One region of the Companilactobacillus miaonis genome, then DNA from elsewhere that is predicted to be linked to it. Evidence: riboswitches for the same ligand, from Rfam matches in the RefSeq annotation. Region 1 holds a riboswitch; the other holds the start of a gene.

Region 1 (4,763 bases):
AGCTATCTTCTCTATCCATTTTTTCTACCAGTGGGGCGAATTTATTGGTTAAGTTGACGAAATCTTGTTCTGGTATCGGTTGACCATTGATGGCGATTCGTTCATAAAAACTTTCGATATAAGGTGATGTGAAGGTTCCGACGGTTAGATTTTTTTGTTCCAATAAAACTCGCAAATACATAACGGTCGACCCTTTGCCATTAGTTCCAGCAATGTGAATACTTTTGACATCATCTTCGGGATTACCTACTAATCTCAATAACTCTTTAACTCGAATCAATCCGGGACGAGATCCGTGTTTGGTCCGTGAATCGATCCACCCGATTGCTTCATCACCTGTCTGATACATCTTTATCCCCCCTATCTAGCAATGTATCTGTGAGCAATTGATTTGAATGGAACAGCTTTTCCAAAGAAAACAATTACACCGGTTTGAACTACTAGCATAACAATGGCTTTCACAATTCTGATGGCCCATAATTTTGGATCGGTAAATGGGATATTGTACATAATTGACAGCCAAAGTGGGGTGAGGAACAGACTGATGATAACGGTGTTGAGCAGAACACAGGTGAAGGCACTCTTTAACGTAATTTCCTTTTTATAGAAGAATTTTCCATACAACCACCCGGAAATAAATGAATTCAATGTGAATCCAATGAAGAAGGCACCCTTACCTAAAAGGGTTGAACCGATCAAGTCAGCTACGACGGCACACATTCCTGTCCAGAAAGGTCCAAATAAACTAGCTAAAACTAACTGTGGAATAAAATCGAAGGTGATTTTGATCAATTGCGTTTCAAAGCCAAATACTTGTGACAACACAATCATCAAAGCAACTAATAATCCCATTGTTGAAATCGAGTAAACACTAATCTTTTTTTCCATTTTGAGCATCTCCTTTTAGAGCTGCCACATGTGTCATGCAGCGAATGCGAAAACAAAACCGCGGATAAAGTTCCCTTCGTCCAAAAGCAACATCCCATCTTTTGACACTTGACGCTTTGTTTCCTACTCTGAATTTTTAACTGAAACTAAACAATATCGTTGTCCTTGAATTCACTCAAGATCAAAATGTCTTGAGAAACACTGACAAAGGCCTTGGGGTCGACTTGCTTCATAATCTCATCCAAGATTTCCATCTCATAGAACGTTATAACGGTGATCAAAACATTTTGTGAAGCATTTTTATACGCTCCATAAGCTGGCATAACGGTAATTCCCCGTGTAAGTTTCTCTTGCAAGGCAGTCGCCACTTCTTCAGGTTTTTGCGTGATGATCATCACCTGAACCTTGCGGTGCTTGACGTAGACTAAATCGGTAACTTTGCCACTGACGAAAATCGAAACTAAACTGTAAAAGGCATATGGCCAACCGAATAAATATCCGGCAGCAAGCATAATAACGCCGTTTAGTATCATCGAAATCACGCCGACACTTTGCCCGGTCAACTGCCTTAAAGTAACGACTAACGCATCCATTCCCCCAGTAGAAATACCATTTTTTAACGCTAATCCTAACGAATAGCCATTAATGACCCCACCAAAGACCGCACAGATGATTGGATCCTCGATCAGCACCATGTGCGGCATGATCGAAGTTGAAATCGAGGCAAAAGTTACGGCGACAATCGTGAAAATAACGAATTTGTGATTGATCTTAAACCAAGCTAATAAGATCATCGGAATATTCAACAAATAATAGATGATTGAAAATGAAAGATTGATCGATCCTGCTTTGTCCAATAAAGTAACTATTATTTGGGAAATACCCGTCAATCCACCGGCATAGATGTGTCCTGGTTGCCAAAAGAAATTTAGTGCTATGGCGTACAGGATGGCGTAAATCAAACAAACTGTTAATTTGGAGATGATGTCTTGCCATTGAATTTGGAGCTTTGACATTGATTTCACCTCTCTTTTTTGGGGGTAGTTTGAGGGTAGTTGTGGTGGTAGTTGAGAAGGTTTTGATTCCTTTTTCGATAGCCTTGTTCTTTTTTTGGGGATAACCATGGTTCTTTTTGGAATAACGGTTGTTCTTTTTTTTATAACCATGGTTCTATGCAATATAGTCAAAACGCGTTCCACAGGGGCAACTCCCTCCGAGATAACAAAATTTCCCAAATCGCCCGCAAAGTACAGCGTGCAATTCGTGAAATTACGTTATCCTCCGGGAGCTGACCGCCCCTGTTACACGCTCTGCCTTCGGCTCTTAGAATTCAATATCCAAACTAACTTCTTTCTCCACAGCTTCTAACAAAGTATTATCTGTCAATGTTTCTGTAGCTTTATTCAATTCGTCGTAAATTTCGATATCTTTATCATGTTCGATAAAGTCTACGGCTTTTCTGAATGTTTCATAAGCTGGTTTGGTTCCTTTTCCTAAGCCGTTTGTTCTTTCACTTAGGTCTAGTGCTTGGCAAGCTGCCATGATTTCTGTGGCTACGATTCTCTTGGAGTTGTCCACGATGTCTCTGGCTGTTCTTGCGGCTGTTGTTCCCATACTTACGAAGTCTTCTTGATTTTCACATGATGGGATTGAGTCGACACTGGCTGGATGTGCCAGGATCTTGTTTTCTGAGGCTAATGAAGCACAAGCATATTGTGTGATCATAAAGCCTGAGTTTAGTCCTGGATACTTAACCAAGAATGATGGCAATTTACTCAATTGGGTATTTACTAGGCGTTCAACACGTCTTTCAGATACGTTACCAATTTCTGAGGCAGCGATTCCTAAGAAATCAAATGGTTGAGCCATTGGTTCACCGTGGAAGTTACCACCTGAAATAACTTTGCCTTCGTGAGTGATGATTGGGTTATCAGTTACGGAGTTGATTTCAATTTCAACTTTCTTCTTAACGTATGCGACTGTATCCTTACTTGCACCGTGAATTTGTGGAATACAACGAAGGGTATATGGATCTTGAACGTGATCTGGTGTGGCTTCACCGATCAAGGTACTGCCTTCAATTAGGCGACGAATATTTCTAGCAGTTGCTAGTTGTCCACTTTGTGGGCGAATCGTGTGCAAGTTTTCTTCAAATGGACTAGAAATTCCTTGGTGAACTTCTAGTGACAAAGCTCCGGCAATATCTGATAATTTCAATAATTGAATTGAGTCATAAGTTGCTAAAGCACCGATAGCTGTTAGGACAGTTGTTCCGTTGATGAAAGCTAGTCCTTCTTTAGCACTGAGGCGAATTACTTCTAGGCCAGCACGTTCCATGGCAGTTTTACCTGGTAGTAATTCTCCTTTGTAATAAGCTTTACCTAAACCTAATAGTGGCAAGACCATATGTGCCAATGGTGCTAAATCTCCAGATGCTCCAAGTGAACCCTTTTCAGGAATGAATGGGTGAACCCCAGCATTTAGCATCCCTAGTAGAGCTTTAACTGTACTTAAACGAATTCCGGAATAACCTTTAACTAATGAGTTAACACGAATCAATATGATGGCACGAACCGTTTCTTCTGACAGTGGGTCACCGTAACCTGAAGAGTGAGTTCTGATCAAATTTTCTTGTAATTGTTCGGTATCTTCTTGAGAAATACTTACATTACAAAGTGAACCGAATCCAGTGTTAACACCATAAACAACGCGTTTTTCTTTAACAATATCATCAATAATTTTACGTGAAGCATTGATAGCTTCTTCAGCTTCTGGAGCGATTGAGACTGGAGCATTCTTTCTTGCGACTGCAACAACATCCTCTAGAGTCAAACTGTTCCCATCTAATACAATATTTTTAGTCATTTCTCATTTCCCCCGTACTGAATTTTTTATAAATTAATCTTCTGAAACAGAAGTTCTTGAACGATTCATTAAGAAATACAATCCACTAGCAACAATGACACCAATCACGCCGGCAATAAGGTTGATTGGATTTGCTGCGGCGACCATCCAAATACTTACGATAACTGAAATTATTGGAATAACTGGTCCCAGTGGTAATTTGAAAGCCGGTACGTTTTCCATTTTCTTTCTGCGCAAAACGATTACAGCAATAGCTGTTGGAATGTATTGGAAGAATCTGAAAACAACACTTAATTCAGCTAATTGTTCAAATGAACCACTTAATAGAAAGGCAATTGTAACTAAACCTGAGAAAATAATCGCTACGATTGGAGCACCTTTCTTGTTCTTCTTACCAATAGCTTTTGGCAACAAGCCCTCATCAGAAATGGAAGCTCCGTATCTTGGAATCATCATTGAATCACCCATGTTAAGACCGGCGATGGAAATTAAAGCACCGATGGAGATAATCCATTTACCAGCTGGTCCAATCATGTCAACAAAAGCATCTTGAACTGGCGCATTACTCTGTAAAATTCCTGTACCAAGCATGGCAATTGTCCCGGCGATAATCATGAAGTATAAGAATGAAACGATACTGATTGAACCCATAATAGCCTTAGGAACGTTTTTCTTAGGATTTCTCATTTCACCAGCGACGATTGGCAAAGCTTCAAATCCAATAAAAGCATAGAAAACAGTTAGTGAAGTTGAAGCCATCGCTTTAGATAGTGACATACCAGGGCTCAACTGGAGGAATGGTGTAAAGTTTCCACCGTTGATTCCGTGTTTGATGAAGAAAATCCCAAAGAGTGTAAAGGCAACGATTGGGATCAATTTGGCAATCGTAATTGTAATTGTGAAGATTTTTGAAGTCTTAATACCAGTACTGTTAATAATTGATAAAAGTAAAACCAAGGTAATACTGATCAGCGTGTTCTTCCCTTCGAGTGATGGGAATGTTTGGATTA
Region 2 (4,763 bases), on a different contig from region 1:
AGGCCGGAAATTGTACGTTTATTATCGGTGTTGAAGATGAAAAAGTTGACGATGTATTGAGCATTATTAAGAAAAATTGTCATACTCGTTCACAATATGTTACTCCAACTTTCTTGATGCCAGAAGCAGCAAGTAGTTTAGCAGAACCAATTCAAGTTCAAGTCGGTGGAGCAACTTGTTTCATCTTGCCTGTGGAAAAATTTGTGAGATTCTAAAATGAAAATACAAGACGAGCAACCAAAAGTGATTGCGGAATTTAAAAAGATAATTGCTTCAAACATGTTGTCGCACGCTTATTTGATCGATAGCGCATCATCAAAAATACGCCAACAGGTAGCAATTTGGTTAGCTCAAAGTCAGTTTTGTGATAACTTACGAGACGGCGCACCGGATCAAACTTGCCAAAAATGTCGCACGATTGCCTTGGGTGATAATCCCGACGTCCTAGAAGTGGAGACCGAGAAGCAGAGTATTGGTGTCGACGATATCAAGTTTTTCAAGAAAGAAGCCAATATGACCGCCACTCAGGGAAAAAGGCGAATTTTGATTATCGATGAAGCTGAGAAAATGACTAACGCAGCTAGTAATAATTTGTTGAAAACGATTGAAGAACCTGAAGGTAACTTGATGATTATTTTGTTGGCGGATTCGGCTAAACAGCTGTTGCCAACGATTCAATCACGGGTGCAGATTTTTCATTTGTCGAATAAGAGTAATGAAGATGAGATCAAGAGTTTGGTGGAAGTCGGTTTCAAAGTACCGCAAGCTCAGAAGGCTTTGAAATTTACAGATATTAAATATTTGGATAGCATTACCGGTGATAAATACCAAGCGATGTTGTCGGCAATCACCAATTGGTTGAGAGAAATTAATAAACAAAAAATAAATAGTTTTATTGATATACAGACTGATATCATGCCTTTAGTAGAGAATAAAAATCAGCAACATTTGGTTTTCGACATGTTGAATCAGATTTTTAGTGATATATTATCAATTAGGTACAATTTAGAAAAATCAACATTGACGACTGAGGATTTACTTTCCAACAAGGGGATAAAAAAGATTGTTGAAATGTCTGATGACTTATTCACAGCCGAACAGATGTGGAAAAGTAATGTATCTTTTCAAGCTATTTTAGAAGATTTGTCATTAAAATTTGTGGATTAGTAGGTGAAATCATGTCAGAGAAGGATTTATATGATGAATTTGAAACAATCACAAATCAACTAAATGATATAAGTAAAAAGGTTTCTCTGTTGAAAGAGGAACTGTCCGATACTTTGGAGAAAAACGAGGAAATTAAGTTAGAGAACCAAAATCTTCGGAAACACTTAGAAAAAGTTGGCTATGAGGAAAAGGATTTTAATGGCAATGCGTTGTCTGATTCGCGATTGAATTTGGAAAAACTTTATCGCAAAGGATTTCACGTTTGCCAACAGTACTATGGATCTCATCGTGATAATGATGAGGAATGTTTATTCTGTATGAACGTTTTGTACGGAACGAACTGGAAGAAGAATAAAAAAGTTAAAAAGTAAGGGGAGCTATTTGAATGAAGGAACAAAAAAGTTTTGTTGAAAATTCGAAGGGCTGCCTTTTTTTAGTGCCAACACCAATTGGTAATTTAGAAGACATGACTTTTCGAGCTGTCAACACTTTAAAAGAAGCAGACTTGGTTGCGGCAGAGGATACTCGTAATACTAAGAATTTATTGAATCATTTTGAAATACCAACAGAATTAATAAGTTTTCATGAACATAATACTGCGCAACGTATTCCAGAATTAATAGAAAAAATGAATGACGGTTTAAAAATTGCTCAAGTTAGTGATGCCGGAGCTCCTTCGATCAGTGATCCTGGTAAGGAATTAGTCAAAGCAGCTATCAAAGAAGAGATCCCAGTCATTCCGCTGCCAGGTGCTACGGCTTCAATCACGGCGTTGATTGCTTCAGGAATCGAGCCACAGCCATTTTACTTCTATGGCTTTTTACCTCGAAAGGGTAAGGAAAGAACGCAAGCACTAGCTGATTTGGCAAAGCGTTCTGAGACTACGATTATCTATGAATCACCTTATCGAGTTAAGAAGACGATTCAAGATTTGATCGAACGATTCGGGGATGACCGGCAGATTGCTTTAGCCCGGGAATTAACTAAGATTCACGAAGCCTTTTTACGGGGAAGTTTGAAAGACGTTGCTGCCTATTACGAAGACAACGATCCTAAAGGTGAGTATGTTTTGATAATTGCTGGAAAACCGGAAGAAGAAGTTGCGGTAAGTTCTGACCAAGATCTGATCTCAGCAGTAGATAACTTGATTGCCTCTGGTAAAAAACCTAACAAAGCAATTAAGGAAGTTGCCTTGACTAATGGCTTGAAGAAACAAGCTGTCTATAATCTTTATCATGGAATTGGAGAAGAAAAGTGACTAAAGAAACCTTTTCAATTGAAACAGAAGTACCATATTATTTTGTAAATTTCACAGGTGATATTCGTTTGTCGGCTTTGATCGATATCATGCTGTTGACGTCTGAAAAGCAGTTGCATCAAGCTGATGTTGATAGTACTGAGATGGTTGAGAACAATGGCTTAGGTTGGGTAGTGGTTCAATATCATTTAGACATCTTACAAATGCCTACCTTGGGTCAAAAGTTGAAAGTGACGACTCAAGCAACGAGTTATAACAAATATTTCTTTTATCGTAACTTCTGGGTCGAGGATTTAGATGGAAACGTCTTAGCTAAAGCTCAGAGTGCTTTTGTTTTGATCGATATTAAAGAACGGAAAATCGTCGGTGCAGCGGATCGTTTGGATAACAAATTTGGAGCTGAAGAAGTTAATCGGATTCAACGCTTTAACCGAATCAAAATTCCAGATGATTATGATTTCAAACAGAAACAACATATTGGCTATTACAACATCGATGTTAATAAACATGTTAATAATTCATATTATTTCGATTGGATGATCGATACACTTGATACTGATTTTATTGCCAGTCATCGAATTAAGAGTATGGATATAAAATACGAAAAAGAATTGAATTTGGATAGTCAACCAGTAGCCTATGCAAAACTTGATAATACGAATAATAAATCTATTCATTGGATTAAAGACGGTGACGTACTGAACGTTACTGCTCAGTTTGAGTGGGGAAATAAATAAAATCCAAACTAATCACTTGTAACCAAAAATATTTGTGCTACTATATTGAGGTACTAAAAATTATTTGGAGTAGGATTCAAGGCGTTAAGTGCTGATGGAACGGAATGTGAACATCGGACAAAGAGTTTACTCGCGATCTTGTTTCCGCATTCGCCACTTTATATAGGCCTCTTTTATATGCGGTGGCAGCTCCGTTTGGGAGATGTCGGATTATGAACAACAGTAGGACAAAGGTAATTAGTGTTCAAGAAGTTACGTGGATGGCACTGTTGATAGCTTTACAAATGGTTTTAGGAAAGTTATCAATCGGTAGCAATACTTTGAAGGTAGGCTTTAGTTTTATTGCAATTGCTTTGATGGGGTATTATTTTGGACCATACAAGGCTGCAATTGCTAACGTCTTGGCAGATATTATTGGTCATACAGTTTTGCCTTCAGGTAGTAGTTTCTTCTTTGGTTTCACCTTGTCAGCACTTGTGGCAGGTTTGATTTATGGGTACATGTTACACAACCACAAAGTAACAGTTCTCAGAACGTTCATCACCGTGTTATTGATTACGGTAATTGTTAATACAGCAATGAATACCTTGTGGATTCAGATGATGACCAATTTACCGGTCATGACTTTATTGGTACCAAGACTTGCCAAAGAGGCATTTAGTTTGGTTTATCAAACAGGACTTTTGTATATCGTTCTTAAATGGATCGATAATTCAAAATTTAATAAAATCGGCCTATAGGTCGATTTTTTTTTTGGATAAAAATTATGTGTTAAAATAATTCTATTAAGAATGAGGGATTATTATGAAAATATTAGCATTTGATACATCCAATAAGCCATTATCCGTTGCGGTAGTTGTTGATGGCGAAGTTTTAGCACATATTGAATCAACTGAGAAAAAGACCCACAGTGTTTCACTTTTACCAGATATTAAAAAAAGTTTAGAAAAAGCCAATTTATCTGTTGATGATATCGACTTGATTGCAGTTGCTAAAGGACCTGGTTCATATACTGGTGTTAGAATTGCTGTCACGGTTGCAAAAGTTTTAGCGGATACTTTGAATAAAAAATTAGTCGGTGTTTCTAGTTTGAAGTTGTTAGCTGCTAATGGTGATAAGAAACATCTCTTAGTTCCTTTGATGGATGCTAGAAATGACAACGCTTTTGCCGGAGTTTACGTTAATAATCGGGATGGTCGTCTATTAACTGTGATCAGTGACCACCATACTTCAATGAAAAATTTATTTGAAACTTTAGAACAATATGAATCACAAGAATTGGAATTTATCAATGCAACACCAAGATTAACCGAATTAATTCAAAATCATTTTCCTGAAGCAACGATAATTTCTACTGAGGATTCGTTGCCAGATGCTGCTAAATTAAGTAAAATTGCAGAGACGACACCAGCAGTTAAGGATATTGATAACTTTATCCCAACCTATTTGCGTCTCACGCAAGCAGAGCATGACTGGTATGCTAAAGGTAATAAGGAAGACAAGAATGTTTCCTATGTTGAAGAAGTTTAAAAGTATTTTAAGTAGTAAAACGGAAAAGTTTGATTTTGATAAGCAGTTAGTTACGATTGACGGACAAGAAT

Evidence for each region. A riboswitch is a leader RNA that binds a small molecule or an ion and turns the genes downstream of it on or off. The one in region 1 is predicted to bind tetrahydrofolate.
Region 2: another riboswitch for tetrahydrofolate. It lies ahead of U8521_RS11265 (folate family ECF transporter S component); the one in region 1 lies ahead of U8521_RS11940 (folate family ECF transporter S component).

The regions. Positions count from the first base shown of each region.
Region 1 is NZ_JAYKTX010000016.1:37,462-42,224, reverse strand. It holds gene U8521_RS11945 (bifunctional folylpolyglutamate synthase/dihydrofolate synthase) at 1-349, opposite strand, end outside; gene U8521_RS11940 (folate family ECF transporter S component) at 361-888, opposite strand; THF riboswitch at 925-1,021, opposite strand; gene U8521_RS11935 (YitT family protein) at 1,035-1,904, opposite strand; gene hutH (histidine ammonia-lyase) at 2,212-3,753, opposite strand; gene U8521_RS11925 (APC family permease) at 3,787-4,763, opposite strand, start outside.
Region 2 is NZ_JAYKTX010000014.1:44,276-49,038, forward strand. It holds gene darA (cyclic di-AMP receptor DarA) at 1-215, shown strand, start outside; gene U8521_RS11245 (DNA polymerase III delta subunit-related protein) at 217-1,167, shown strand; gene U8521_RS11250 (DNA replication initiation control protein YabA) at 1,179-1,538, shown strand; gene rsmI (16S rRNA (cytidine(1402)-2'-O)-methyltransferase) at 1,553-2,425, shown strand; gene U8521_RS11260 (acyl-[acyl-carrier-protein] thioesterase) at 2,422-3,162, shown strand; THF riboswitch at 3,226-3,320, shown strand; gene U8521_RS11265 (folate family ECF transporter S component) at 3,375-3,902, shown strand; gene tsaB (tRNA (adenosine(37)-N6)-threonylcarbamoyltransferase complex dimerization subunit type 1 TsaB) at 3,967-4,692, shown strand; gene rimI (ribosomal protein S18-alanine N-acetyltransferase) at 4,667-4,763, shown strand, end outside.